3 regions of the Nesterenkonia sp. CL21 genome follow, and region 2 is predicted to be linked to each of the others. Evidence: riboswitches for the same ligand, from Rfam matches in the RefSeq annotation. Region 2 holds a riboswitch; each other region holds the start of a gene.

Region 1 (9,694 bases), on a different contig from region 2:
CGATCACCTGCGGGTCCAGCAGGGGGTACTGGACTCCCCCACGGGCCGCGGCGTCTGCGCTGCCCCCGTAGACGTCATAGATGCCGGGGACATCCGCCAGGAACAGGCAGGAGAATCCGGCGTCCTCGACAGTGCGGGAGAGCTCGGTCCAGTAGTCCAGGGAGTCGAAGGCGGTGATGCGGGAGTCCGGGTGCCGCCACAGCCCCGGCGACTGGTGGACCGGCACCAGCATGTCGAAGGCGTTGAACAGCATCGGACGGGCTGCGCCGGACCCGGTCATCGCTGGGCCCCCTTCGCCTCGCCGATGGCGTTGAGCCCCTCCGGCAGCGTGCCGTTGATCTCCCAGTCCCCGATGGACCGGGCCCGGAACACGATCGGGTTGTGCGTGGCGACGGTCTGCGCGTTGCGCCAGTGCCGGTCCAGCGCCTTGGTGCGCAGCGTCGCCGAGGCGCCCACGGTCTGGAACAGCTCCTGGGTGACCCCGATGACGATCTCCGGCACGGTGACCTGCGCCTGCTCCACCGCGATCTCGGCGTCGTAGACGGCGCCCGGAAGCTCACCGTCGAAGCCCAGACGGTGGGTGCCGGCGGCGAACCCGGCCTCCAGGGAGCGGTCGTGGATCCGCGCGACCTCCAACACCGTGGACTCGGCGGCGAAGGCCTTCGCGGACATGGTGCCGATGATCTGCTGGATCAGCGGGTCCTCGCGGAACAGCTGCCCGGAGCCGGAGGTGTTGAAGGTGCGCGTGCGCTTGGCCACCAGCGCGACGGCGTCGGCCACCGCGGCCTTCGCGATGCCGACCTGGACGGCCAGCAGGTACAGCTGGAAGAACGCAGCTTCGTGCACCGCCTCATGCGAGCCCGGCACGCGGTCCAGCACGGCGACGTCCTCCACCGGGGCGCCGTGGAATCGGGTGGTGCCGGTGCCCGTGAGCTTCTGGCCGAAGCCGTCCCAGTCGTCGATGACCTCCACACCCTCGGCATCGGTGGCGACGACGGCGAACCGACGCCCCTCCAGCCCCGGCCGGGAGGCGGAGACCCGGGTGTAGTCCGAGAAGATGGTCCCGGTGGAGTAGAACTTCTCCCCGTCCAGGCGCCAGGTGCCGTCCTCGTCCTGGGTGAGCACCGTGTTCAGCGTGCCCAGGGCGTTGCCGCCCTTCTCCGTGGACGCGTTGCCCACGGTCGCCCCGGCCAGGACCCGCGGGTACCAGGCCTGCTGGATCTCCTCGGGCTGGAAGCGCAGCGAGTCCACGAACCCGAAGTGTCCGCGGTACAGGTGGGCCACATTGGAGTCGACGGCGGCCAACCGGATCACCTGGCGGATCAGGTCCTCCACGCTCCCGCCGGGGCCGCCGAATTCCCGGGGCACCCGCAGGGCGCCGAAGCGCGCCTCGTCCAGGAGCCGGACAGGCTCATGGGGCAGCTCGCGGGCCAGCTCCCGGTGCACCGCTCCGGAGGCGATGGTCTCCAGCAGGCTCTCGGGCAGCTCGACGCCGGAGTGCGGCGCCTCCACGCCGCGCCCGCCGCTGGTGCTGGTGTTGGTGTCAGTGCTGGTCTCGATGCTCGTCGTCGTGGTGCTCATCGGCTGTTCACGTCCTCCCAGGCGGCGTGGATGTCGCGGTCGAAGGCCGGGGTGAGGATCCCGTCCAGGTAGTCGCCGTACCAGGCGGCGACCTCGTCGTCGTGATAGGCGCTCTTCAGCGCCTCGTACTTCTCCGGCTCCTCCTCGGCGAAGCCGGGGCGGGCGCAGACCGCCAGGGCGAAGGGCAGCGCCTCGTCCGCGGACTCCATGATCAGGACCTCCTCCGGCATGACGTCCACCTCGGCGAGCAGTCGGGCAAAGCCGAAGACGGCGTCCACGTCCGGGTAGATCTGACCGACCGACTGCTGGTCCACCTCCACGAACTCCAGGTCCAGCGGATTCGCGGTGATGTCATGCACGGACAGGGCCGCCACATGCTTGGACTCGTCGATCTCGATCAGCCCGCCGCGGGCCAGCAGCCGGATGCCCCGGCCGTTGGTCGCCGTGTCCACCGGCAGGGCGATGCGTGCCCGCTCCGGGATGTCCTCGAGCGTGTCATGGACGGCCGAGTAGATCCCCGAGGGCTGCTCGAACATGAAGAACAGCGGCTCGATGTCCAGGTCGTTGTCCTCGTTGAACTGCCGCAGGTAGCTGATGTTCTGGAAGAAGTTGACGTCGTATTCGCCGTTGGACACCGCATGGTTGGGCTGGATGATGTCGGTGACATAGGTGGCGGTGACGTCCCAGCCGTCCGCGGCGAGGATCTCCTCGGCGATCTTCGTGGGCTCCTGGAACGGCGGGGACTCGGTGACGATCAGCCGCAGGGTGCGGTCATTTCCGAGTGCCCCGGCGATCCCGCAGCCCGAGGTGAGGCTCCCGACGCCGGCCAGAGCGGCCATGCCCAGTGAACCGCTGAGCAGCCGGCGCCGGGAGAGTCTGGTGTCTGCGGCCGCTGGCGAGCGCCGCAGGGTGGGGGCGGTCATGCGGAGATCTCCGCCCAGGCGGCGTCGACGTCGACCTCGAAGGCCGGGTCGAGCACGCCGTCGAGGTAGTCGGCGAACCAGTCGCGGACCTCTTCGGACTGGTAGGCGCGCTCCAGCGCCTCGGCGGCCTCGGTGCCGGCGAAGTCCGGGGCGGCGGCCACCACGCAGGTGAAGGGCAGGGCCACGTCCTCACCTTCCAGGGCGAGGGTGTCCTCGGGGCCCAGGCCGATCTCGGAGGCCAGGCGCAGGAAGGCGAAGGCGGCGTCGACGTCGTCGATGCTCTGCGCCACGGACTGCTGATCGACCTCCACGAACTCGAGGTCCCGCGGGTTCTCGATGATGTCGCGCTGGGACAGCTCGGTGACCGGGACCGATTCGTCGATCTCCAGCAGCCCGGCGTCGGCGAGGAGCTTCAGGCCGCGCCCGTTGTTGGCGGTGTCCACCGGCAGCGCGATCTGGGCGCCCTCGGGCAGATCGCCCAGCTCGCTGTGCTCACTCGAGAAGAGCCCTCCGGGGGCCTCGTAGACGGCGAACACCGGCTCGATGTCCAGGCCGTGGTCAGAGTTGAACTGGTCCAGGTAGGCGAAGTTCTGGAAGAAGTTCGCGTCATACTCACCCTGGGCCACCACCTGGTTCGGCTGGATGATGTCGGTGACATAGGTGGTCTCCAGCTCCCAGCCCTCCTCGGCCAGCAGATCCTTGGCGATCTCAGTGGGCTCCTGGAAGGGCGCGGACTCGGTCACGATGATGCTGATGGTGCGGTCCTCGTCCCCGACGGCGTCGGCCAGCCCGCAGGAGGTGAGGCTCCCGACGGCGGCCAGCGCGGCGATGCCCAGTGCACCGCGCTGGAGCCGCCGCCGGGAGAGTGTGGGGGTCTGGGAGGGACGGCCGATGGTGCTGCGGTTCATGCGGTGAAGTCCTCCCAGATCGGCTCGACGGTGTCGAGCGTGAACTCGTCGGTGAAGTCGATGGCGCCGTCGAGGTAGTCCTCGAACCACTGCTGGACCTCCTCGGACTGGAAGGCCTCCTGCAGGGCGGCGGCCTTCTCGGTGTCCTGGAAGCCGGGCGCCCCGGCGACCACGCAGGTGAAGGGGATGCGGACGTCGTCGTCGTCCTCCAGGATCAGCGCGGTCTCCGCGACGTCGTGGCCCGCCTCGGCGACCAGCCGCGCGAAGGCGAAGCCGGCGTCGACGTCCGGCAGGGTCTGTGCGGCGGACTGCTGGTCGATCTCGATGAACTCGAAGTCCTTCGGGTTGTCGATGATGTCCCGCTGCGAGAGCTCGGTGACCTCCTTGGACTCGTCGATCTCCAGGACCCCGGCGTCGGCGAGCAGCTTGATCCCGCGGCCGTTGTTCGCGGTGTCGACCGCCAGGGCGATCTGGGCGCGGTCGGGGAGGTCCTCGATGCTGTCATGCTGCAGCGAGAAGATGCCGCTGGGCGCGTAGTAGACGGAGAACGCGGGCTCCACATCGGTGCCGTTGTCCTGGTTGAACTGCCGCAGGTAGGCGATGTGCTGGAAGAAGTTGGCGTCGTACTCCCCCTGGGCCACCACCTGGTTGGGCTGGATGATGTCGGTGACGTAGGTGGTCTCCAGCTCCCAGCCGTCCTCGGCGAGGATGTCCTTGACGATCTCGGTGGGGTCCTGGAAGGGCGCCGACTCGGTGACGATCATGCTGATCGTGCGGTCGTCGTCGCCCACGGCGTCGGCCAGCCCGCAGGAGGTCAGGGTGAAGGTCCCCACTGCGGCGAGTCCGCCGAGCAGCAGGCCGCGGCGCCCGAGCGGGGAGGAGGCGAGCGAACCGGTGGCCCCGGTCAGCCCGAGCGCGCCGGAGACGCCGGAGGATGTCAGTGTTCTGGGCATGTCACAAGCTTTCGTTGTCAGGGTGCAGCGACCTGCACGCCGGGATGGAGGAGTGCGCACGGAGCGCAGGGGCGGCCGAACCGGCCGGTGGTCAGATGCGCTTGTCGGTGAGCCGCGCGAGGCGGGTGCCACTGAACTGCACGAGCGTCACCAGGGCGATCATCAGCACGATGGCGACCATCATCACCGCGGTCTCATAGCGGTAGTACCCGTACCGGATGGCGAAGTCGCCGATTCCGCCGCCGCCGACCAGTCCGACCATGGCCGAATAGGAGATGAAGCTGACGGTGGTGATCGTGATGGACCCGATGATCGCCGGCTTGGCGTCCACCAGCAGCACATTGCGGATGATCTGTCCGCGAGTGGCCCCCATGGCACGGGAGGCCTCCACCGCCCCGGACCCCAGCTGGGTGATGTTCTGCTCCACCAGCCGGGCGAAGTAGGGAATGGCGTTGACCGTGAGTGGGACGATCGCAGCCGCCGTGCCGACCGTGGTGCCGACGACCAGCCGGGTGAACGGAATGATCGCGATCAGCAGGATGAGGAACGGGAAGGAGCGGACCATATTGACGATCCCGCTGACCAGCGCATGGGCGCGGGGCAGCGGAGCGATTCCGCCCGGGGCATGGATGAACAGCCAGATGCCCAGCGGAGTGCCGAACAGCACCGCCAGCGGGATGGCCACCGCAATCATGGCGAAGGTCTCCAGCATGGCCTGGACGAGTTCGGGCTGCAGTTCGAGGATGCGTTCCATCAGCGACGACCTCCCTCGAACGGCACGGCGGCGAGCAGCTCAGAGGCCGCGAGCCTCCGGGGGCCACGGGGCGGGTCCTGGGGCGCCGGCGGCTCTGCGGACTCTGCCGACTCTGCGGACTCTGCGGACTCTGCGGCGCGACCCTGGTCCCCGCTCGGCGTCGGCGCCTGCGTCCGGGCGCCGCCGTCACGGTCCACACTGATGCCGTCGCTGACCAGGTACCGGCCGATGGAGGTGTGCGGAGCGAAGCCCTCGCGCTGCAGCTCCCGGGCGGGGAACTGCTCCACCACGCGGCCGGACTCCATGACGGCGACGTGATCGGCCAGGGCCTTGATGACCTCCATCTCGTGGGTCACGATGACCACGGTGATGCCGAGCTCGCGGTTCACGTCGGCGAGATACTGCAGCACCGTCGCCGTGGTGAAGGGGTCCAGGGCGGAGGTCGGCTCGTCACACAGCAGCACCTCCGGCCGAGTGGCCAGGGCGCGAGCGATGGCCACCCGCTGCTTCTGCCCGCCGGAGAGCTGGGCCGGGTACACCTTGGCCTTGTCGGTGATGTCCACGATCTCCAGCGCCTCGGCGGCGCGACGCCGGCGGACGCGACGGTCCTTCTCGCCGGCGAACTTCAGGGACAGCTCCACGTTCTGGGCGACGGTCAGATTGTTCACCAGGTTGAACCCCTGGAAGATCATGCCGATCTGGTGCCGGGCGCGACGCAGAGCCTCGTCGTCGAGGGCGGTCAGCTCCACCCCGCCCACATGCACCTCACCCGAGGTGGGGCGCTCAAGCAGGTTGATGTTGCGCAGCAGCGTGGACTTCCCGGCGCCGGAGAAGCCGATGATCCCCTGGATGCTCCCGCGGGGGATCTCCAAGGAGACGTCATCGACGGCGTGGATGGGCTCCTTGCCCCGGGCAGCGGGGAAGGACGTGGACACATGGCGCAGTGAGATCATCGGGCATTCTCCATCGTCTCTGGCGTTAGCACCGTTCCCCGGGCCGCACTGGGCACGGCTGCTCCGGGTGGTTGCTGCGACGTCGTCGAGCCAGATCTCTCAGTCGCTCTGGATGGGTTCGTTGGGGTCAACCATACGCGCAGCAGATGAACAATCGTCAAGTCAGCGGATTGAGTTCATGTCACGAGGCGTAAGAATGTACAGCCCCCTCGGACTGAGGGAGCCACACTCTGGACGCATCCTGCGCGCCCGCTGGACGGAATATGTCGCCGCGTCTCATCCTGCGAACGGTTCTTTGATCACATCTCTCTGCGGCCGTACGCTGGACACACAGACCATCCCGAGCGGCCGAGAGATCTGGCTCGTCGACGCCGCAGCAACCTTCGGATGCGATCCGCCCCCTCCGGCGGGTCCTTCAGAAAAGGTGCTACCGCCAGGACCGATGGGAGTTGATCCGCCATGAGCACCGCACTGGCCGCCGCCGAGCGCCCCACGACCACCGTGGAGGAGACCGTGCCGCACGCGCCCGCTGACACCGGAGCCCGCCCCGCCGTGGGCCGCGCCGCCACCCGGCTGGCCGACGTCGATCCGCTGGAGCTGCGCCGGACCTTCGGCCACTTCCCGCAGGGGGTGGTGGTCGTCGCCGCCGAGGTGGACGGCCGCCCGGAAGGGCTCGTGGCCTCCACCTTCACCATCGGCGTCTCGCTCGAGCCACCGCTGGCCACGGTGGCGGTGCAGCACAGCTCCACCACCTGGCCGAAGCTGGCCGGGGCGGACACCGAGCTGGGAGTGTCACTGATCGGGCACGGCCAGTCGGAGCTGTGCCGGAAGATCGCCTCCAAGGACCGGGAGAGCCGATTCACCGGCCTGAGGACAAGCATCGGCACAGGTGGGTCGATCACCCTGGAGGGTGCGCCCGTCACCTTCACCACCCGCATCTACGACCAGGTCCGGGCCGGCGACCATGACATCGTCGTGCTCGAGCTGCTGGACCTGGCGGTCGAGGACTCCGCCGAGGCGCTGGTGTTCCACCAGAGCGAGTTCAAGAGCCTCGGCCCGCTGTCTCCCGAAGCCTGAGGGCATCCCCCTGCATCCGGGGGCACCGTCGTCGGGCCCACGCCACCCCACATGTCTCACACTGTGACATCACCTTTGCCCGGCCCACGCTGATCCGCGTAGGGTTGAGCACGTACACCATCCCGAGCGGCTGAGAGATCTGGCTCTGTGACGCCGCAGCAACCTTCGGATGCGTCGATCGGCCTCTCTGTGCCCGTCGCATCAGAAAAGGTGCTACCGCCAGGATCGATGGGAGTGAATTTCCTATGGGTTCGTCTGCACCCGCACTCGTGACGCACGAGTCTGACCAGCACCTCTCCGAGCATTCCGGCGGCGTCGCTCTGCTGGACCGTCCCGCCCCCGCAGGGGCCGCCACGCATTCGATGGACGTGCAGCTGCGCGGTGTGGGGCGCGCCTTCGACGGACGCACCGTCCTGCACGACGTCGACCTGCACATCTCCCCCGGCGAGGTGGTCGCCATCCTGGGCGCCTCCGGCTGCGGGAAGTCCACGCTGCTGCGCGCCGTCGGCGGTCTCGACGCCGGATGCTCCGGTGAGGTCATCATCGACGGCACCCCGGTGCGCACCTATGACGAACGGACCGCCGTCGGCTTCCAGGAGCCTCGGCTGCTGCCCTGGCGCTCGGTGCACCGCAACGTCTCCCTCGGGCTGCCGCGGCACGTGTCCGCGGCGGAGGGCCGTCGGCGAGTGGATGAGCTGCTCGAACTGGTCGGCCTGGCCGAGCGCGCCCAGCTTCGCCCCCGGGAGATCTCCGGCGGCATGGCGCAGCGCGCCTCGCTGGCCCGGGCCTTGGCCCGCCGCCCCGGCGTGCTCCTGCTGGACGAGCCCTTCGGCGCCCTGGACGCCCTGACCCGGCTGAAGATGCAGGACCTCCTCCTGGACGTCCATGCGCAGACCGGCACCACGGTGCTGCTGGTGACCCACGACGTCGACGAGGCCCTGCAGCTGGCCGACCGAATCCTGCTGCTCGGCTCCGACCCGGTGGACCCCGCCCGCGAGGGCGCCACCGTCTCCCGACTGCTCACCGTTCCGGGCAGCCGGCCGCGTGACCGTGCCTCCGCCGAGCTGGCCGCCCTGCGCGGCGAGCTCCTGGCCGGCCTCGGCGTCGACGCGCACTAGCCCACCCGCCCCGGCCGGACCGCACGTTCCGCTCAGGTCTGACAGTTCAGGACTGACAGCTCAGGACTGACAGCTCAGGACTGACAGGCCGCGCGGCCCGGGCGCTCCCGGCCTCCGCTCGGCGCGGCCGGGCGGAGCCCGAGCTCGACCGGGGCGGCTCCCACCCACGCACGAAAGGTCCCTTCACGACATGCCCAGTCAGACCGACACCTCCTTCTCCCCTGCCCGCTTCCCGCGGCCGCGGTTCCGACGCGCCGCCTCCGCGACGATCGCCGGCGCGGCCGTCGCTCTGCTGGCGACCGGATGCGTGGAGGGCGAGGGATCCGGCGGCACCGCCGAGGGCGAACTGGACACGCTCACCCTCGACTTCGCCACCTACAACCCGCTCAGCCTGGTGATCATGGAGCACGGCTGGCTCGAAGAGGAGCTCTCCGAGGCCGGCACCGAGGTGGAATGGATCCAGTCCCACGGCTCCAACGACGCCAATGAGAAGCTGCGTGCCGAGGCCATCGACGTCGGGTCCACGGCCGGCTCCGCCGCCCTGCTGGCGCGCGCCAACGGCGCCCCGCAGCAGATCATCCTCATCGAGAACCAGCCGGAGTGGGCCGCCCTGGTCACCTCGCCGGACTCGGGGATCACCGACGTCGGCGACCTCGAGGGCGTCTCCGTGGCCGCCACGCTGGGCACCGACCCGTACTTCTTCCTGGTGCAGTCCCTGCACGAGGCCGGCCTGGAGGTGGGCGATGTGGAGGTGCAGAACCTGCAGCACGCGGACGGCCGCAGCGCGCTGGCCAACGGCGACGTCGACGCCTGGGCCGGACTGGACCCGATCATGGCGGGAGCCGAGGCCGACGGCGAGACGCTGTTCTACCGGAACGTGGACTTCAACACCTACAGCGTGATCAACGCGACCGAGTCGTTCATCGAGGACCACCCCGACGTCGCCCAGACCGTCGTGGACGTCTATGAGCAGGCCCGCGAATGGGCTCAGGAGAACCCCGAGGAGACGGCCGAGATCCTGGCCGAGCACAGCAACATCGACCTGGAGGTCGCCGAGACGGTGATCCGGGAGCGGTCGAACTTCGACGTCGACCCGGTCCCCGGCGCCGCCCAGCGTGAGGTGCTGCAGGAGGTCGGTCCGATCTTCCTCGACACCGGCGACGTCTCCAGCCAGGACAGCATCGACGAGGCGCTCGAGACGCTGTTCCACCCGGAGTTCGCGGAGAACCGGCAGGCCACCGACGCCGAGGGCTCTGAGGACGAGGCCACGATCGTCGAGGACGACGAGGATGATCAGTGATGAGCCAGACGCTGCCTGACGGCGCTCGGACCCGGGACGAGGAGGGCCGCCACCAGAGCGCGGAGCCGGCACGGGTGCTGGGCGACCGTGACTCAGCCGCACCCCGGCCGGTGCCCGGCCCGGACAG
Region 2 (9,694 bases):
CGACGAGAAGACCTACCTCCACCGGATCGGTCGGACCGGCCGCGCCGGGCAGAAGGGCACCGCGGTGACCTTCGTGGACTGGGAGGACGTCCCGCGCTGGAAGCTGATCAACCGCGCGCTGGACCTCGGCATCGACGAGCCGGTGGAGACCTACTCCTCCTCGCCGCACCTGTTCACCGACCTCGACATCCCGAAGGGGACCAAGGGGCGGCTGCCGCGGCACAAGCGATCGAAGACGGGCCTGGGCGACGAGCGTCTCGAGGACCTCGGAGGTCCCTCGGCGAAGAAGGAGCGGGGTGGCTCCCGCGAGGGTCGCGGCTCCCGCTCCGGCTCTCGGGGCGAGGGCGGTTCGCGGGGCGAGGGCGGCTCTCGGGGCGGTCGGTCCCGGTCGCGTCGCCGATCGGACTCCGCGGGCGGGCAGGACCAGCAGCGCCAGGAGAGCCAGCAGAGCTCCGGCGGTGCCGCTTCGTCGGAGGGCGGCTCGGGCGGCCAGCGTCGCCGTCGTCGTCGCCGCCGCTCCGGGTCGGGCTCCGGCTCGACGGCAGGCTCCGCGGACTGAGCTCCCGCGGGCCGGTGCGGACCTGGAGATGACGACCTTCGCCGTGGACGGTCCGTCGCTCGTGCTCGAGGGCGAGAACCTCGAGCACCTGCGGCGGCTCCCCGACGGGGCCTTCGCGATGATCTACCTGGACCCGCCCTTCAACACGGGGCGGGCCCAGCGGTCGGTCCGCACGACCTCCGTCCGGCGGCACGACGGCGGCGGACGGGTGGGGTTCGCCGGTCGCAGCTACGACACCTTCCGTGAGCTGCTGGCCGCCTACGACGACTCCTTCCCGGACTACTGGGACTTTCTGGAGCCTCGACTGCTCGAAGCCTGGCGTCTGCTGGATGACACCGGGACCCTGTACCTGCACCTGGACTATCGCGAGGTGCACTACGCGAAGGTCATGTGCGATGCGATCTTCGGCCGCGACTGCTTCCTCAATGAGATCGTCTGGGCCTATGACTATGGTGCCCGGACGAAGAAGCGCTGGCCGACCAAGCACGAGACGATCCTGGTCTATGTCAAGGATCCTCAGCGCTACCACTTCGACTCCGCCGAGGTCGATCGCGAACCGTACATGGCTCCGGGCCTGGTGACCCCGGAGAAGGCCGCCCGGGGCAAGCTGCCCACCGACGTCTGGTGGCACACCATCGTCTCGCCCACGGGTCGGGAGAAGACCGGCTATCCCACGCAGAAGCCCGTGGGGCTCGTACGCCGCATGGTGCAGGCCTCCTCCCGACCGGGCGACTGGGTGCTGGACTTCTTTGCGGGCTCGGGCACGCTGGGGGCCGCCGCTGCGGAGACCGGCCGCCGGTTCGTCTGCATCGACTCCTCACCGCAGGCGGTCGACGTCATGGCCCGGCGTCTGGGCGACCACGCCGAGGTCCACCGGGCGGATCCTCCGTCTGCTGCGTCGGCTGACATCGAGGGCCAGCGTGAGGGTGCTGCGTCATGATCGAGTTCGACCATGTCACCAAGACCTACCCGGACGGCACGACGGCGGTCCGGGACTTCAGCCTGACGGTCCCCTCCCACACCACCACGGTGCTGCTGGGGTCCTCCGGATGCGGCAAGACCACCCTGCTGCGAATGGTCAATCGGATGGTGGAGCCGACCTCAGGTGAGGTCCGCATCGATGGGGAGACGGTGTCCTCGCGACCGCCGGTGCAGCTGAGGCGCAGCATCGGCTATGTCATGCAGCACTCCGGGCTCATGCCGCACCGCCGGGTGGTGGACAACATCGCCACCGTTCCGCGTCTCAATGGTGTCTCCCGGGGTGCCGCGCAGGAGCGGGCTCGTGACCTGATGGAGTTGGTGGACCTGGCCCCCGAGCTGGCACGTCGATACCCGGCCCAGCTCTCCGGAGGGCAGCAGCAGCGGGTCGGCGTGGCGCGCGCCCTGGCCGACGACCCCAACATCCTGCTCATGGACGAGCCCTTCGGCGCGGTGGACCCGCTGATCCGGGTGGAGCTGCAGTCCCAGTTGGGTCGCCTGCAGGTTCAGCTGCGCAAGACCATCATCTTCGTCACCCATGACATCGACGAGGCACTCGCCCTGGGGGATCAGATCGTCGTGCTGCGCAGCGGCGGGGAGGTGGCCCAGATCGGCACGCCCCGGGAGCTGGTGGAGGAGCCCGCCGACGCCTTCGTCTCCCGATTCCTGGGGCTGCAGGACGGACGGCGGCGGCTGCATGCCTCCCCGCGGGTCGGCGGCGGCTGGACGGTCGTCGACGACACCGGGAGACCGGTCGGGCTGATCGAGGGAGAGGACGGCACGGAGCCTGCGGCCCCGTCGCCAGAAGGTTGCTGATGGACTGGGCCCTGGCGAACCTGCCGCGCATCCTGAGCCTGACGGTCGACCATCTGCTGCTCAGCCTTCCCGCCGTCGCGGCGGCGTTCCTGCTGGCCCTTCCGCTGGGGCGTGTCGCCGATCGGCTCGGACGCCTGCGTGAGCCTCTCCTGGGCTCGGTGGGTCTGCTCTATGCGATTCCGTCGCTGCCGCTGTTCATCGTCCTGCCGATCCTCATCGGGACCGGGGTGCGGGACGCTCTCAATGTGATCGTCGCGCTCACGCTGTTCGGTCTGGCGCTGATGGTCCGTTCCGCCGCGGATGCCTTCGGCGCGGTCTCCCAGGACGTCCGGCTGGCCGCGGTCGCGGTCGGGCAGTCCCGCTGGGGCGCCTTCCTCACAGTGGAGCTGCCTCTGGCCGGGCCTGCGCTGCTGGCGGGGCTGCGGGTGGTCTCCGTGAGCACCATCAGTCTGGTCAGCGTCTCCGCGGTCCTGGGTGTGGCGAGCCTCGGCTCCCTGTTCACCGACGGGTTCCAGCGTGGCATCGTGCCGTCCATCGCCGCCGGCATCATCATGACCGTGCTGCTCGCCGTCGTCGTGGACCTGCTGCTGGTGGGCCTGGGCCGGCTGGCGATGCCCTGGCAGCGTACCCAGGCGAGGCGGGCCGGCTCATGACCCATCTGATGGAGGCGCTGCAGTGGGTCCTCAGCGCCGAGTCCTGGGCGGGTCCGGGCGGTCTCGGAGTCCGCACGGCCGAGCACCTCTGGTACACCCTGCTGGCGCTGGTGCTGTCCACGGCGATCGCCCTTCCTGCCGGGCTGGTCATCGGCCACACCGGGCGGGGCCGGGCGCTGGCCGTGCTCTCCACCGGGGCCGCCCGTGCTCTGCCGACCCTGGGGATCATCACCTTGGCCGGCCTCGCGGTGGGGATCGGGCTGAAGGCCCCGATGATCGCCTTCGTGGTCCTGGCGGTGCCCTCGATCATCGCCGGCGCCTATTCGGGGGTGGAGGCGGTGGACCGCCGCGTGGTCGACGCCGCGCGCGCCCAGGGGCTCAGCCCGTGGCAGGTGCTGGTGACCGTGGAGGTGCCGCTGGGGCTGCGGCTGATCCTGGGCGGGGTGCGTCTGGCAACCCTGCAGGTCATCGCCACCGCCACCCTGGCCGCCTACGTGGGGGCCGGGGGACTGGGGCGGCCGCTGTTCCTGGGCCTGCGCAACCATGACTATGCCATGATGCTGGGAGCGTCCTTCGTGGTCATCGCCGTGGCGATCCTCGTCGACGCCCTGTTCATCGCAGCCCTACGGATTCTCAGGAGGATCCCCGGGATCCACTGAGCTCCAGGAGAGGATGGTCCCCGTGTCCTGCTCGAGCCCCGCCCCCGGCCGTCTCGGCCGTCCTGCCCTCGTCTCCGCCGCCCTGCTGGGACTCGCCGCGCTGGCTCTCAGCGCCTGCGGGGCCGAGGATCCCTTGGCTGACGGGGGAGACGACGACGCCGGCGCCGAGGGCGGCGCGCTGGTGGTCGGCTCCCAGCAGTACTACTCGAACACCATCATCGCGGAGCTCTACGCCCAGCGGCTCGAGGCGGGCGGCCACGAGGTGGACCGGCAGTTCGACATCGGCCAGCGCGAGGTCTACATGCCGGAGCTGGAGGCCGGGGACATCGACGTGTTCCCCGAATATGCCGGGAACCTGCTGCAGTACGTGGACGCGGAGGCTGAGGCCTCCGACCTGGAGGAGATCCTCGCCGGACTGGAGCAGAGCCTCCCGGAGGGGATCAGCGCCCTGGAGCCGGCGGAGGCCACCGATCAGGACAGCTTCGTGGTGACCGCGGAGTTCGCACAGGAGCATCAGCTGCGCAGCGTCGGTGACCTTGCGAACGTGGATGAGGATCTGCGGATCGCGGCGAACTCGGAGTTTGAGACTCGTCCCTACGGCCCTGAGGGTCTGCAGGAGGTCTACGGGGTGGAGGTCACCCTGGTCCCGGTGGAGGACTCCGGTGGGCCGCTGACCGTGCAGGCGCTGCTCGACGGGGACGTTCAGGTGGCCGACATCTATTCCGCCGATCCAGCCATCGAGGAGAACGGCCTCGTCATGCTGGAGGACCCGGAGGATCTGGTGCTGCCGCAGAACATCCTCCCGCTGGTCTCCGACTCTGTGGGGGACGACGCCGCGGCGCTCATCGAGGAGGTCACGGCCGAACTGACGCAGGAGGAGCTCAACGGGCTCAACGCCGTCAGTGTGGACGACCAGGCGTCGGCCGCCGACGTCGCCGCCGACTGGCTGGCGGAGAAGGGCCTCGACGAGGCCTGAGCCGCGGAGCAGGGCCCGGCCTCGCCGGGGAGTCGATGGCGCGTGTCTGCGGGAGGTCTCACCCCGTCGCGCAACTCATATGAACACATGAACATAGATGACGACATATGACGTGGAATCTTCGTTTTCCGTCTGGCGTCCAGTAGCGTGGTGCTCACACCAGCAACCATCCAGAGCGGCTGAGAGATCTGGCTCGACGACGCCGCAGCAACCCGGGAGAGCCGGGTGCTAACGCCAGGAGCGATGGAGGAGCATGAGCACTGACGTGTCCGCCGTGTCCGCCCGCCGGCCGAAGAAGCGCCCGAACGGGCAGTGGAAGGTCGACGGCACCGAGCCGCTGAACCACAATGAAGAGTTCAAGCAGGCCGACAACGGGCTGAACGTCCGGGAGCGCATCGAGACGATCTACTCGAAGCAGGGCTTCGACTCGATCGACCCGGACGACCTCCGCGGCCGCTTTCGCTGGTGGGGCCTCTACACCCAGCGTCGCCCCGGCGTGCCGGCCGGGGCCCACAACTCGCTGCCGCCCGAAGAGGTGGACGACAAGTTCTTCATGCTGCGGGTCCGCATCGACGGCGGCGCCCTCACCACCGAGCAGCTGCGTGTCATCGGGGAGATCTCCCGAGACTTCGCCCGGGACACCGCCGATGTGACCGACCGGCAGAACATCCAGCTGCACTGGGTGGCCGTGGAGGACGTCCCGGAGATCTGGCGCCGCCTCGAAGCGGTCGGCCTGGGCACCACCGAGGCCTGCGGAGACACCCCCCGAGTGATCCTGGGCTCCCCGGTGGCCGGCATCGCCGCCGATGAGATCATCGACCCCACCCCTGTCATCCAGGAGATCGCTCGGCTCTACATCGGCGATCCCGAGCTCGCGAACCTGCCGCGGAAGTACAAGTCGGCGATCACCGGACACCCCAGCCAGGACGTGGTCCACGAGATCAACGACTTCGCCCTGGTGGGCGTCGTGCACCCGGAGCATGGCCCCGGCTACGACCTGTGGGTCGGCGGCGGGCTCTCCACCAACGCCCGGCTGGCCGAGCGACTGGGAGTCTTCGTCCGCCAGGAGGAGGCCGCCGAGGTCTGGCATGCCGTCACCCAGACCTTCCGCGACTACGGGTTCCGTCGCCTGCGCAACAAGGCCCGGCTGAAGTTCCTGCTGGCCGAATGGGGGCCGGAGAGGTTCCGCCAGGTCATCGAGGACGAGTACCTGGGCCGTACGCTCACCGACGGGCCGGCCCCGTCCGCCCCGGACACTCCCGGGGACCACGTCGGCGTGCACCGGCAGAAGGACGGCCGGTGCTACATCGGCGTCACCCCCACCGTGGGTCGGGTCTCCGGGACGCTGCTGATCGAGCTGGCGGACCTGCTGGAGCGTCACGGCTCCCACCGTCTGCGCACCACGCCGCACCAGAAGCTCGTGGTCCTCGACATCGCCGAAGACGACGTCGAGACGGTCTGTGCCGCCTTGGCCGAGCTGGGGCTGGATCCCCGGCCCAGCGTCTTCCGGCGCTCCACCATCGCGTGCACCGGCATCGAATTCTGCAAGCTGGCCATCGTGGAGACCAAGACCACGGCGGCCCGGACCATCGATGCCTTGGAGGAGCGGCTGGCCGACGTCGCCGAGCAGATGCCGGAGCGGCTCACCCTGCACATCAACGGCTGCCCCAACTCCTGCGCCCGCATCCAGACCGCGGACATCGGGCTGAAGGGGCAGCTGCTGCCCGACGCCGACGGGGAGAAGACCCCCGGCTTCCAGGTCCACCTGGGCGGCGGGCTCACCTTCGTGGACCGCGATGAGGCCGGTCTCGGCCGGACTGTGCGAGGGCTGAAGGTCACGGCGGAGGAGCTCGTGGACTACGTGGAGCTGCTGGTCCGCCGGTACCTGGACGGCCGACAGACGGGAGAGACCTTCGCCCAGTGGAGCCACCGGGTGGACGATTCCGAGCTGCAGAAGAGAGAGGTCGAGCTGGTATGAGCGCCGCGACCGACATCGCCCTCACCCAGGAGCTGCGCGCCCTGGCCGCCGCCGGCGCCGAGGAGCTCGGCTGGGACGCCCCCGCCGAGGAGGTGATCGGCTGGGCGGCACGGCATGTGGACACCGCCGACGTCGCCGTCGCCTGCTCCATGGCCGATGCCGTCCTGCCGGCGCTGGTCGCGGAGCAGCTGCCCGGTGTGGACGTGCTGTTCCTGGAGACCGGCTATCACTTCACCGAGACGCTGGCCGCCCGAGATGAGGTCGCCCGTCGTCTCGACGTCACCGTCGTCGACGTCACTCCGAAGCTGACCGTGGCGGAGCAGGACGCCGAGTACGGCAAGGACCTGTTCGGCAGGGACCCGGCCGCCTGCTGCCGGATGCGCAAGATGGAGCCTCTCGGGGAGGCGCTGAGCGGCTACAAGCTCTGGTTCACCGGAGTGCGCCGGGATGAGGCGCCCACCCGCGTGGACACGCCGCTGGTCACCTTCGACGAGCTCCACGGACTCATCAAGGTCAACCCGGTCGCCCCCTGGACCTTCGACGACCTGGTCGACCACTCGAACCGCCATGACCTCCCGGTCAACCTGCTGCTGCAGAACGGCTATCCGTCCATCGGGTGCCGACCCTGCACCCAGAAGGTCGCCCCGGGGGAGGACCCCCGCTCCGGACGCTGGGCCGGCAGCGGCAAGGTCGAATGCGGCATCCACACCACCACCGCCACAGGAGCCTGAGATGACCACCGCCACCGCCGCGGCCCCACGGGCCGCCGACGTCGTCGACCTCGCCGGCCAGTCCGCGCTGGCCCGCCTGGAGGCCGAGTCCATCCACATCATCCGGGAGGTCGTCGCCGAGTTCGATCGGCCGGCCATGCTGTTCTCCGGCGGCAAGGACTCCGTGGTCATGCTGCACCTGGCCGCCAAGGCGTTCTGGCCCGGGAGGATCCCCTTCCCGGTGGTGCACATCGACACCGGTCACAACTTCGAGGAGGTCCTGGACTTCCGTGACCGCACCGTGGAGCGCCTCGGCCTGGAGCTGGTGGTCGGCAGCGTCCAAGAGCTCATCGACGCCGGCGAGCTCACCGAACGCGCCGACGGCACCCGCAACCCGCTGCAGACGGTGCCGCTGCTGCGCACCATCGCGCAGCGCCGCTTCGACGCCGTCTTCGGCGGCGCCCGGCGGGACGAGGACCGGGCCCGGGCCAAGGAACGCATCCTCTCGCTGCGCGACGAGTTCGGCCAGTGGGATCCGCGCAGCCAGCGCCCCGAGCTGTGGAACCTCTACAACGGACGCCACCGGCCGGGCCAGCACGTGCGGGCCTTTCCGATCAGCAACTGGACCGAGCTGGACGTGTGGCGCTACATCGCCGCCGAGGACATCGAGTTGCCTCCGCTGTACTATGCCCACGACCGCGAGGTCTTCCACCGTGACGGCATGATCCGGGCCGTGGGTCCGCACAGCCGCCCCACCGCGGCGGAGCCCACCGAGGTGCTGCGCGTGCGCTACCGCACCGTCGGTGACATGTCCTGCACCGGGGCGGTGCTCTCTGAGGCCGCGGACAACACCGCGGTGCTCCACGAGGTGGCCGCCGCCACCATCACCGAACGCGGTGCGACCCGCGCCGACGACAGGCTCTCCGAGGCCGCCATGGAGGACCGCAAGAAGGACGGATACTTCTGATGACCGCCACACTGTTCCGGCTGGCCACCGCCGGCAGCGTCGACGACGGCAAGTCCACTCTGGTGGGCCGCCTCCTCCACGACGCCCAGGCCATCCTGTCCGACCAGCTCGACGCCGTCGCCCGCTCCTCCAAGGAACGGGGCTTCGGCGACGACGGCGCGGAGCTCGACCTCGCCCTGCTGACCGACGGCCTGCGCGCCGAACGGGAGCAGGGGATCACCATCGATGTGGCCTACCGCTACTTCGCCACCGATCGGCGCAGCTTCGTGCTGGCCGACTGCCCCGGGCACGTCCAGTACACCCGCAACACCGTCACCGGCACCTCCACCGCGGATGCCGTGGTGCTGCTGGTGGACGTCCGACACGGCGTGGTGGAGCAGACCCGCCGCCATCTGGCGGTCGCCCACCTGCTGCGGGTGGAGCACGTGATCATCGCGGTCAACAAGATCGACGCGGTGGACTACCGGGAGGACGCCTTCCGGACCGTGGAGGCCGACGTCGCCCGCATCGCGGCCGAGCTGCAGGCCGACGACGGGGGAGCCTCCGGCGCCACCGCACCGATCGTGGTGCCGGTCTCCGCCCTGCGCGGAGACAACGTGGTCGCCCCGTCCGCCCACACCCCGTGGTACGACGGCGAGGCGCTGCTGCCCATCCTGGAGCAGCTGCCGGACGCCGACCACGCCCGCCGCCGCACCGAACCGCTGCGGCTGCCCGTGCAGACCGTCATCCGGCCGCACTCGGAGTTCCGCGGCTACGCCGGGCAGATCGTCTCCGGGTCGCTGGCGGCCGGAGATGAGGTGCTCATCCAGCCCGGCGGCCACCGCACCACGGTGAGCGCAGTCCACCGCACGGCTCTGCAGGCGCGTGCCGCCGGTGAGGAGGCCGCCGCCGAGGGAACGGGCCCCGTGGACGCTGCTGACCGGGCCGCCGCGCCCGAGTCCGTGGTGGTGGAGCTCCAGGACCAGTTCGACGTCGCCCGCGGCCACCTGCTGGCCGCGCCGGAGGCGCCCGCCGTCGAGCGCGACGAGCTGACCCTGTCCCTGGCCTGGCTGGGCGACGGGGCGCTGACCGACGGTGCCCGGGTGCTGGTCAAGCACGGCACCGAGACGGTCAAGGCACTGGTCAGCGAGGTCACCGACCGGCTCGACCTGGCCAGCCTGACGTCCCGGCCCACGGACCAGCTGGTGCTCAACGACATCGGCACCGTGACCGTGCGGCTGGCCCGTGCCCTGCCTGTGGACGACTACGCCGTGGCCAAGCGCACCGGCGCGGTGCTGCTGATCCACCCGGAGAGCGGAGACACTCTCGCCGCGGGCATGGTGCGCCTGCCCGCCGCTGCGGACACCGAGGCCCAGGACGACGACGCCTGGTTGGCGGAGTGAGCCATGGGCCGCGTCC
Region 3 (9,694 bases), on a different contig from region 2:
TATGAACTGGACTGGGACGAGGACACGATGCTCTGCTGGTGGGACATCTTCCGGGACCTGCGCGGGGACGGCCACATCCTGGACTCCGGATTCATCCCCCGCGATGCCCCGGAGTTCGGTGAACCGCTGCAGATCACCCTCGGCGACCAGGAGCAGCTGGTGGTCAGCTCGGAGTCCTGCGGCACCTGGACGAAGGTCCGCTGACAGGCGGAGAGGCGGGAGCCGGCACATCACCCCTCCTCGCCGACCCCTCAGTTCTACTACACTCTGTAGAAGAAGCCGTTCCCCTCGACCCCAAGGAGCACCATGCCCCGCATCACCATCGGCCTGGGCGGGATTCTGATCCTGCTCGGCGTCATCGCCTACATCGCCACGTCCTTCGCCAGCTGGACCGCGCTGATCCCCGCGATCCTCGGTGTCGTGCTGCTCATCAGCGGCCTCATCGGCCTGAAGAACGCGAAGGTCGGCATCCACATCGCCCTGGTGGTGGCGCTGCTCGGCGTCTTCGGCACCTCCATGAACGTGATGCAGCTGGGCGCGCTGTTCGCCGGCGAGGCCGAGCGGCCCGCCGCCGTCGTCGTCAGCTCCATCACCTTCGTCCTGCTGATCGTCTACATCATCACCGGGGTGCGCTCGTTCATCCGCGCGCGCCGCTGGAAGGGCGCCGAGGCCGCCGAGGCCTGAGCCTCCCCCACGCCGCCTGAGCGCGACCACACTATGGGCCGCCCCGAGTCACTCGGGGCGGCCCATCGTCGTCTCCGGCGGTCGACAGGCGGAGTCAGCGTCCAGAGCCCGCGCAGTCCAGCCGGCCGGGCTCCATCTCGATCTCCTCGACATCCTGCAGGCCGGCGAACTCGGAGCCCAGGACCACGTCCACGGTGAAGTCGTCGCGGTCGTCGACGTCCACCAGGGCTCCGGGGATGTGGTGCTGCACCGTGTAGGCCTGCCGCAGCCCTCGCTCACCGGCACGGATGATGGCCTCGAAGCCGGTGTCGGCGAAATAGTCGTTGTCCACCGCCTCCACCCGGAAGTCGCGATCCGTGAGATCCTCGGCGACGTCGCCGGCGAGTCCCGGCTCATTGGTGGCATTGAGGACCTGAACCGGCACCCTCTCGGGGACCACCGGCGACAGGATGCGGCTGGGACAGTCCTCCCCGGCGGGGATGGAGCCGCCGCCGACGATCGCAATGTCGATGGTGCCGTCGATCATCAGCCAGCTGCCGACCGTGATCCCTCCCAGGACGCCGATGGTGCTGGTTGCGACGGCGATCTTCTGCCGCCGGGTCGCCGGCGTCGGGGAGCTGCTCATGCCCCCATCCTATTTCGGGCCCCGCCCCGAGGGCGTCAGGGCAGGGCCGGTTCGCAGTCGAGATCATCGGCGAAGAGCCCGACGCCGTCATCCTCCGCCTGGGACCAGGCATCCTCCACGGAACTGAGGAACCGGTCGTTGGGCGGGTAGTGCACGGGAACCCCGAATCCGTCCCGGGCCATCTGGACGTTCAGCAGGACGTCATCGGCCCAGACGCCGGCGAGCAGGCGGTCATAGCGGTCCGTGCGCTCGTGGTCGAACTCAAGGACGAGGGGATCCCCCGGGGCGACCAGTGACTCCATATGCGCCGAGGACTCCGGCCCCAGGCATTCCACCGGCTGATGGGGATGCACCGACTCCGGGGTGTCGATGTTCAGCAGCCGCACCCGTTCCTCCTGTCCGTCCAGCTCCACGACGAGCGTATCGCCGTCGACCACGCGCACGAGGGTGGCGACCTCGCCGTCCTCCGACGGCGACGGCGCGGCACCTTCTCCCGGGCTCTGGATCCAGCTGATCAGCGCACCGAGGAGGACCACCAGCACGAGCCCGAGCAACCACCACAGCAGGCCCTGACTGCCGCCTCGGCGGCGCCGGCGTCCCGCCGCTCCACCACCAGACACTCCACCGGACACTCCCCCGGAGACTCCCCCAGACACTCCGCCCGAACCTCCGCGGGAAGCCGTGCGCAGGGAGCGTCGCACCGCCTTGCGGGCATTGCGGCGCATCGCATTCTTCAGATACCGGTCGACCATGGGGACCAGCGTATCCGGAGGCCATGACAGGGAGCCCGGAGGCCTCCGAGGACCCCCACAGGGCCGTCGAGCTCCGCTGGCTGCCAGTTTGTGCAGGAGGCACCTCAATATGTTCACATAACGTCATCCCTTGTCGAGGGTCTTCCCCGAACCACGGGCCCGTGCTAACGTCAAGACCACACAAGGATCACGAGAACCGGTCACACAGGCTCTGGCTTGGCCGGTCGGCAACCCTTTCCCGCGTGACGGGGTGCCCCAGATGACGATCCGGCCGCGAAGCTCATATTCACCGAGGTGGATTTATCTTCAGCGGCAAGCACGGCGCAGGGGAAGCCTCCCTGTGGCGCCTCATGAACGATGATGAACGCCCCACACGGAGGACCCTCCATGACACCATCCGTGCCGTCCGCCGGCACTCTGTCTCAGCACGCCCTGGAATCTGACGACCACGCGCCGCACACCTCGTATCTGGTGCAGCGCACCCGACGACGCTCGCTGATCTCCTTCGAGGTCTTCCCGCCGCGGCCTGCCCGCGACGGCCGTGACCCCTGGCGCAGCATCGAACTGCTGGCCGAGGCGGGCCCGGACTACTTCTCCGTCACCCACGGCCACAACCAGCCCGAGGGAGCGAATCTGGAGGTGATCCGGCACCTGCTCCGGAGCACTCCCGCCCCCGTGATGGCGCATCTCATCGGCGCAGGCAGCACCGGCGCCCAGGTGCGCCGCTCGGTGGAGCAGCTGCTGGACCTCGGCGTGCGGGACGTGCTCGCCCTGCGCGGGGACCCACCGGGCGGTGCCCGGGAGTGGATCCACCAGCCTGCAGGCCTGAACCGCGCCGCCGAGGTGGTGCGTCTGGTCCGGGAGGTGGAGCAGGAGCGCCTCGACCCGCCCGAGGGGCCCGGCGCCCGCCCGGTGTCCATCTCAGTGGCCGCCTATCCGCCCTCCGGCACGGACCGGGACCACGAGGCGGACCTGTGCGCACTGTGGGAGAAGCAGGAGGCCGGCGCCGACTACGCCATCACCCAGGTCTTCTACGACCCCGAGGACTACGCCCGCCTGGTGGACGACGCCCGATCCCAGGGCATCCACCTGCCGGTCGTCGCCGGACTGGCCCCGCTGACCAGCCCCAAGCGGCTGCGACGCCTGGAGGAGATCTCGGGAGTTCCGGTGCCGCAGCACCTGCTCGACTACCTCGACGTCGCCGACCCGGCCGAACGACGACGCCGCGGGGTGGCCGCCACTCTGAACCTGATCGACGCGGTGCTGGAGCTCGGATGTCCCGGCCTCCACCTGTTCACCTTCAACCAGCACCCGGCCGCCCTGGCGATCCTCGATCACCTGAGGATCCGAGACGCCGCACGTCAGCAGCGGGTCCTGCCCGAGCTGTCCTGACCCCGGAGCGCACCGCTCCCTGCCGCACAGGGCCCCTTCATTCCTGCGGACCGCATCGCGGTCGGCTGTCCTGGTGCGCCCTGCCGCGTCACCCGGGACGAACAGTCCGGGCACCCCATGCGATCCGTCCATCACCTGCATCTGACCCCAGACACATCTGACACATCTGACAGAGGAGACATCATGACCACCACCCCTGCCCGCCCCGAGGACCAGCCGCCCGCTCAGGTTCCCGCCCTGCCGGCGACCGTGCTCGGCTACCCGCGCATCGGACCCAATCGGGCGATCAAGAAGGCGCTGGAGGCACACTGGCGCGGCGGCGACGTCGCTGCGCTGCGCGAGGCCATCCACGCTCACCGCGCCCGCACCCTGGGCCGTCTGGCAGGCCTGGGCCTGGAGTCGGACTCGGCGATCCCGGCCGACGGCGCCGTGATCGATCAGGTCCTGGACGCCTCCGTGCTGCTCGGCCTGGTGCCGCGGCGCTTCCGTGAGGCGGGCTTCTCCGCCACCTCCCCGGACACCGGCGAGGGCCTGGCCCTGGTCTCTGCGTTGGCCCGCGGCACCTCCACGGTGGAGCCGCTGGAGCTGACCAAGTGGTTCGACACCAACTATCACTACTACGTGCCGGAGATCGAGCCCGACGTCGGCTTCTCCGCTCAGACGGACGCCGTCGTCGAGCGCTTCCGTGCCTTCCGCGACCTGGCCGCCGAGACGGCCGGCGCGGCCCTCCCCCGCCCCACCCTGCTGGGCCCGGTGAGCTTCCTGCTGCTGGCCAAGGCCGTCAGCTCCGCCGAGAGCCCCACCGGCGGCACCGACGGCGCCCTCGCCCAGGAGTCTCGGTTCGACCGGCTCGATGAGCTGGTGGCCGCCTACTCCGCCCTGCTCGGCGCCCTCCATGACGCCGGTGCCGCCTGGGTGCAACTGGAGGAGCCCGCACTGGCCTCCGACGGATGGGACGTCCCGCGGGAGCAGATCGTCACCGGCCTGCGCACCGCCTACACCGCGTTCGCCGGGCTCACAGCGCGTCCGGCGCTGTTCGTCCCGGTGAGCTACGGCACCGCCGGCGACGACGCGCTGGCCGCCCTCGGCGCAGCCGGCGTCGAGGCGGTCGGCCTCGACCTGGAGCGCGGCGCGCTGCCGGCGAAGGAGGGCCTGGCGCCGCTTGCCGGACGGACCGTGGCCGCCGGCATCGTCGGCGGGCTGAACGTGTGGCGTACCGATGTGGCCCGGGCGGCCGGGCTGCTGGACCAGCTGCGGGAGCGCCACGAGGGCCCGGTGACGGTCAGCAGCTCCACGTCGCTGCTGCACGTCCCCCATGACGCAGCCCGCGAGACGCAGCTGGACCCGCAGGTGGCCGGCTGGCTCGCCTTCGCGGACCAGAAGGTCGGCGAGGTGCTGGCGCTGGCCGGTCATCTCACTGCAGGTCCGGACGCCCTGGAGGGGCTGCGCGCGGATGACGCCTCCCGCCGCAGGCTGCGTGAACGGCACCCGCAGGTGCGGGTGGAGGCGGTGCGCCGTCGTCTGGACGAGGTGCTGCCGGAGGACCGCCGCCGGGCCGCCGCCGAGCACCGCCGGGCCGCTCAGGAGGCGGCTCTGGACCTGCCGCCGCTGCCGACCACCACGATCGGTTCCTTCCCACAGACCTCCGAGATCCGTCGGGTGCGCGCCGCCCACCGGCGAGGGGCCCTGGACCAGCAGGGGTACGAGGAGGCCATCCGCGGGCAGATCGCCGACTGCATCCGCCGCCAGGAGGACCTGGGTCTGGATGTGCTGGTGCACGGCGAGGCGGAGCGCAATGACATGGTCCAGTACTTCGCGGAGAACCTGGAGGGCTTCATCACCACCACCCACGGCTGGGTGCAGTCCTACGGCTCCCGCTGCCTGCGCCCGCCGATCCTCTTCGGCGATGTGCACCGTCCCGCCCCGATCACCGTGGAGTGGACCCGCTACGCCGCCTCGCTGACCCGCCGGCCCGTCAAGGGCATGCTGACCGGCCCGGTGACGATCCTGGCCTGGTCCTTCGTGCGCGACGACCAGCCGCTGGCCGCCACGGCCGACCAGATCGCACTGGCCCTGCGGGACGAGGTGGAGGATCTGCAGGCCGCCGGCACCCGGATCATCCAGGTGGACGAGCCGGCGCTGCGGGAGCTGCTGCCGCTGCAGGTGGCCCACCGCCCCGAGTATCTGCGCTGGTCGGTGGAGTCCTTCCGCCTGGCGACCTCCGCGGCGAAGCCGGACACCCAGCTGCACACCCACCTGTGCTATTCGGAGTTCGAGACCGTCATCGACGCGATCGACGCCCTCGACGCCGACGTCACCACCCTGGAGGCCTCCCGGTCCGGCTTCGAGGTGGTCACCGCCCTGGCGGAGCACGGCTTCTCCCGCGGCATCGGCCCGGGCGTGTGGGACATCCACTCCCCGCGGGTGCCCGGGGTGGACGAGCTCATCGAACGGCTGCGGCTGGCCGCCGAGGTGCTGGACCCGCAGATCGTGTGGTCCAACCCGGACTGCGGCCTGAAGACCCGCGGCTGGGAGGAGACGGAGGCCTCGCTGCGCCATCTGGTCAACGCCACCGCGGTGGTGCGCGCCGAGCTGGCCCGGGTCCCGGCCGGGGTGTGACGCTCCGGCGGTGAGGTCAGGATCACGACGGCGGCGGGCCGGTGTCCGCGGAGCTCGGCTCTGCGGACACCGGCCCGCCGTCGTCGTGCGCAGGCTCCGGGGCTCCGAGCCGTGGTCAGTCCCGCTCCCACGGCGGCGGCGCGCTGGTGACGGTGATGTCGCCGTCTCCGGTGTGCAGGGCGATCCGGCAGGACACCTCGGCGTCATCCTCCCGGTCGGCTGCGCCCTCTCCGAGGTCGACGTCGACCTCCCCTGACGCCTCGGTCTCCACCGTGCACCGCCGCGGATCCTCCTGGGCCGGCAGGGTGATGCTGATGTCCCCGCGACCGGTACGGACCTCCAGGGACGCCGGCAGTGCGGTGTGGGTCAGATCCACCTCCCCCTCCCCGGCACGCACGGAGATCTCCTCTCCGCTGAGGGAGCTTCCCGAGACGTCGGCGCGGAACGTTCGGACGTCGACGTCGCCCTGGACACCGCGCAGCATGACCTCGCCCAGCACAGGCTTCGGCTCCCCATCGACGACGACGTCGGCGAGGTCCCCTCCGGCGAGCCACAGGTCCAGGTCCCCGGCCAGGTGCTGGACGCTGTAGTACATGCCGTCGGCAGAAGCGACGTGGAGGTTCGACCCACGGGGCAGCAGGAGTTCCTGATCGGCCAGTGTCCCGCAGTCCTATCCGCAGCGTGTCGTCACCGCGGTGGCGCCGTCGAGCTGGGTGACCTCGGTGAAAGGGTCTCCGGGCACCCGGTAGAGGTTCTCTGTCAGCTCCATGCCGTCACGGTCCTGCCCGGAGAACGTCATCTGCAGCGCATCGCCGGTGTACCAGATCGCATCCTGCGGATCACCGAGAGTGCGTTGGATCTGCTCCGGCTCGCGGCCGCCGGCCAGCCAGGTCATCTGGAGGATCGCCGCCAGAGACGGGTTCACACAGGCGGCCAGCACCACCGCGGTGAGGACCGCGCCGATCCCGCCCCACAGCCTGCGCGGCCATGGCCGGTCGGTCGTCGAGCTCATGAGGGTCCGCTCTCCGCGCCGGAGGACAGGTACGTCAGCACGGCCAGGACCCGTCGGTTGTCAGTGCTCGCCGGCGGGATGTCCAGCGTGGAGAAGATGGCGTTGATGTGCTTGGACACCGCCGAGTCGCTCAGGTGCAGCGTGGCGGCGATCCCGGCGTTGGAGCGCCCCTCGGCCATGAGTCCGAGCACCTCCCGTTCACGGCGGGTCAGCAGGTCGATGCCGTCGCGCCCGGCCCGGCGGGTCAGCAGCTGGGAGACCACCTCCGGGTCCAGGATCGTGCCGCCGTCGGCCACGGTGTGCACCGTCCGCAGGAACTCGTCGACGTCGGCCACCCGGTCCTTCAGCAGGTAGGCGACGCCGCGGGTCTCCCCGGTGAGCAGATCCACCGCATAGCGCTCCTCCACGTACTGGGACAGCACCACCACCGCCAGAGCGGGGTCCTCCCGGCGCAGCTGCAGAGCGGCCCGGATGCCTTCATCGGTGTGGGTGGGCGGCATGCGCACATCCACGATCACCAGATCGGGCCGGTGCGCGGCCACGGCTTCCAGCAGGGCGTGGGCGTCCCCGACGGCGGCCGCGACGTCGATGCCGTCGTGGGTCAGCAGGCGCACCAGCCCTTCGCGCAGCAGCACCGAGTCCTCCGCGATGATCACCCGCATGGCAGCACCGCCGTCACCGTGGTTCCGCCGCCCTGAGGACTGCGGATCTCCAGTCGTCCGTTGACCGCGTTGACGCGGCGGCGCAGCCCGGTCAGCCCTGTGCCGGACTCCGGGTCCGCACCCCCGGCGCCGTCGTCTTCGACTGCGACCCGCAGCTCGTCCCCCTCACGGAGGATGGTGATCTGCCCCCGGCGCGGTGCGGCGTGGCGCATCGCGTTGTTCAGGGCCTCGGCCACGACGAAGTACGCCACGGCCTCGACGCTCACGGCCGGGCGCGGAGCGACGTCGACCTCCACGGCGACGGGGAAGGGCGCGCGATCGGCGAGCCCGGAGACGGCGGCGTCGAGCCCGCGGTCCTCCAGCACCGCCGGGTGCAGCCCGCGCACCAGATCCCGGATCTCCTGCAGGGCCGAGGTCACCTCGCCCTGGGCGCGGACGAGCGTCTCGCGCAGCTCCTCGGGGTCTTCGGCATGGATGCGGCGAGAGAGGCCCAGGTCCACGGCGAGCGCGGTCAGCCGCTGCTGGGCGCCGTCGTGGAGGTTGCGTTCGATCCGGCGTCGTTCGGCATCGGCGGCGTCCACTGCGTCGGAGCGTGCCTGATCGGCACGTCGGATGCGGGCCTGCAGCTGGGCGGCCTCGTCGGTGCCGTAGAAGGTGCGCAGCAGGCGCCGATCCAGCTCGCTCAGGCCATGGATGATCCACGGGGAGGCGATCAGCGTGGCCGCGGCCAGCAGTCCGAGCAGCAGGCCGGCCATATCGCCGAAGAGGGTGGAGCGCGAGAGCAGCCGGTCCCCGGTGAGGGCCAGAAGCAGGAGCACCGTCGCCGTCACCGTGGAGAGCACCGCGACGACGGCCAGCAGGCTGGAGACGACGGCACCGCCCAGGGACCGGCCGAGCATGCCCGGCTTGGTCCGGTCGTTCTTCCGGATGATCAGGCAGCGCCACCAGGGCAGACCGTCTGGGGTCGGCGGCGGATTCAGCGTCTCCCCCAGCAGGTGGGTGGCTCGAGAGACCTGGAGCTGATCCGCGATGCGCGCCGCCGCCGGGAGGGCCACGACCATGACCGTGACGGTGGCCACTACGCGAGCCGCCAGGGGCCGCCAGTCGATGCCGCCCAGGAGGCCGGGGTCGGCCGCTCCGGGGCTGGAGGCCAGGAACCGCCACAGCAGCAGGAACACCGTCATCGGCAGCATCCAGACCAGCCACCCGGTGGTCAGGGAGATCAGCTCCGTGACCATCCGCTCCAGCCGAGCCCGCAGGCTGAGCCGGACGCCGTCGTCGGGCGCCGCGCTGGCCTGGGGCTGCGGTGTCGTCGTCATCATCTTCGAGCCTAAGCGGCCTGGGCGGGGACGGCGAGCCGGGCAGCTGCCCGGTCCTGGTGCAGAAAACTGCACCCGGACCGGGCATCATGGCGGGCCAGAGTCAGCGCTTCAGGGCGTTGGCCACGTCCTCCAGCAGCTGCGGGATGTCGTCACGGTGCGTCACGGCCTCGATGAACACCAGCTTGTCGCGGTTCTCCATGGCGTCCTGGCAGGCCTGCAGCAGCTCGGCCTCGGTGGTGGCCCTGCGGAAGAGGTGGTCCTCCTCCGCGGCGCCGAAGAGCTGCGGCACCAGCTCCCACCGCCAGGGGGCGATGTCGTTGTAGACCTCATCGGGGCCGTGGATGGCGCGCTCCACGGTGTAGCCGTCGTTGTTGACCAGCACGATCACAGCCGGCAGCTTCTCCCGGATGATCACGCCCATCTCCTGGATGGTCAGCTGGGCGGAGCCGTCGCCGATCAGGAGCATGGGCCGGCGGCTGCGGTCGGCCAGGCCTGCCCCGAGGATGGCAGGCAGAGTGTACCCGATGGAGCCCCACATGGGCTGGCCGATGAAGGTGGACTTCGCCGGGAACCGGTGGGTGGCCATGCCGAAGTAGCTGGTGCCCTGGTCGGCGGCCACGATGTTC

What was found. Region 2 has a riboswitch for S-adenosylmethionine ahead of Q7C18_RS12825 (nitrite/sulfite reductase). Riboswitches for the same ligand answer to the same signal wherever they lie in the genome.
Region 1: linked by a shared signal. The riboswitch ahead of Q7C18_RS09295 (flavin reductase family protein) and the one ahead of Q7C18_RS12825 (nitrite/sulfite reductase) in region 2 are both predicted to bind S-adenosylmethionine.
Region 3: linked by a shared signal. The riboswitch ahead of Q7C18_RS10425 (methylenetetrahydrofolate reductase) and the one ahead of Q7C18_RS12825 (nitrite/sulfite reductase) in region 2 are both predicted to bind S-adenosylmethionine.

Annotation. Positions count from the first base shown of each region.
Region 1 is NZ_JAUTWR010000005.1:28,930-38,623, reverse strand. It holds gene Q7C18_RS09330 (LLM class flavin-dependent oxidoreductase) at 1-280, opposite strand, end outside; gene Q7C18_RS09325 (acyl-CoA dehydrogenase family protein) at 277-1,581, opposite strand; gene Q7C18_RS09320 (MetQ/NlpA family ABC transporter substrate-binding protein) at 1,578-2,504, opposite strand; gene Q7C18_RS09315 (MetQ/NlpA family ABC transporter substrate-binding protein) at 2,501-3,412, opposite strand; gene Q7C18_RS09310 (MetQ/NlpA family ABC transporter substrate-binding protein) at 3,409-4,365, opposite strand; gene Q7C18_RS09305 (methionine ABC transporter permease) at 4,457-5,119, opposite strand; gene Q7C18_RS09300 (ATP-binding cassette domain-containing protein) at 5,119-6,072, opposite strand; SAM riboswitch class I at 6,080-6,191, opposite strand; SAM riboswitch class I at 6,405-6,521, shown strand; gene Q7C18_RS09295 (flavin reductase family protein) at 6,532-7,149, shown strand; SAM riboswitch class I at 7,264-7,384, shown strand; gene Q7C18_RS09290 (ABC transporter ATP-binding protein) at 7,512-8,267, shown strand; gene Q7C18_RS09285 (aliphatic sulfonate ABC transporter substrate-binding protein) at 8,458-9,567, shown strand; gene Q7C18_RS09280 (ABC transporter permease) at 9,567-9,694, shown strand, end outside.
Region 2 is NZ_JAUTWR010000009.1:49,854-59,547, forward strand. It holds gene Q7C18_RS12795 (DEAD/DEAH box helicase) at 1-559, shown strand, start outside; gene Q7C18_RS12800 (site-specific DNA-methyltransferase) at 588-1,499, shown strand; gene Q7C18_RS12805 (ATP-binding cassette domain-containing protein) at 1,496-2,353, shown strand; gene Q7C18_RS12810 (ABC transporter permease subunit) at 2,353-3,006, shown strand; gene Q7C18_RS12815 (ABC transporter permease) at 3,003-3,665, shown strand; gene Q7C18_RS12820 (ABC transporter substrate-binding protein) at 3,679-4,641, shown strand; SAM riboswitch class I at 4,805-4,891, shown strand; gene Q7C18_RS12825 (nitrite/sulfite reductase) at 4,895-6,619, shown strand; gene Q7C18_RS12830 (phosphoadenylyl-sulfate reductase) at 6,616-7,350, shown strand; gene cysD (sulfate adenylyltransferase subunit CysD) at 7,352-8,296, shown strand; gene Q7C18_RS12840 (GTP-binding protein) at 8,296-9,678, shown strand; gene Q7C18_RS12845 (ABC transporter substrate-binding protein) at 9,682-9,694, shown strand, end outside.
Region 3 is NZ_JAUTWR010000006.1:60,590-70,283, forward strand. It holds gene Q7C18_RS10405 (hypothetical protein) at 1-204, shown strand, start outside; gene Q7C18_RS10410 (hypothetical protein) at 307-684, shown strand; gene Q7C18_RS10415 (LytR C-terminal domain-containing protein) at 779-1,309, opposite strand; gene Q7C18_RS10420 (thermonuclease family protein) at 1,345-2,061, opposite strand; SAM riboswitch class IV at 2,247-2,386, shown strand; gene Q7C18_RS10425 (methylenetetrahydrofolate reductase) at 2,449-3,453, shown strand; gene metE (5-methyltetrahydropteroyltriglutamate--homocysteine S-methyltransferase) at 3,637-6,072, shown strand; gene Q7C18_RS10435 (DUF4097 family beta strand repeat-containing protein) at 6,188-6,667, opposite strand; gene Q7C18_RS10440 (hypothetical protein) at 6,743-7,084, opposite strand; gene Q7C18_RS10445 (response regulator transcription factor) at 7,081-7,746, opposite strand; gene Q7C18_RS10450 (sensor histidine kinase) at 7,737-9,065, opposite strand; gene Q7C18_RS10455 (thiamine pyrophosphate-binding protein) at 9,169-9,694, opposite strand, start outside.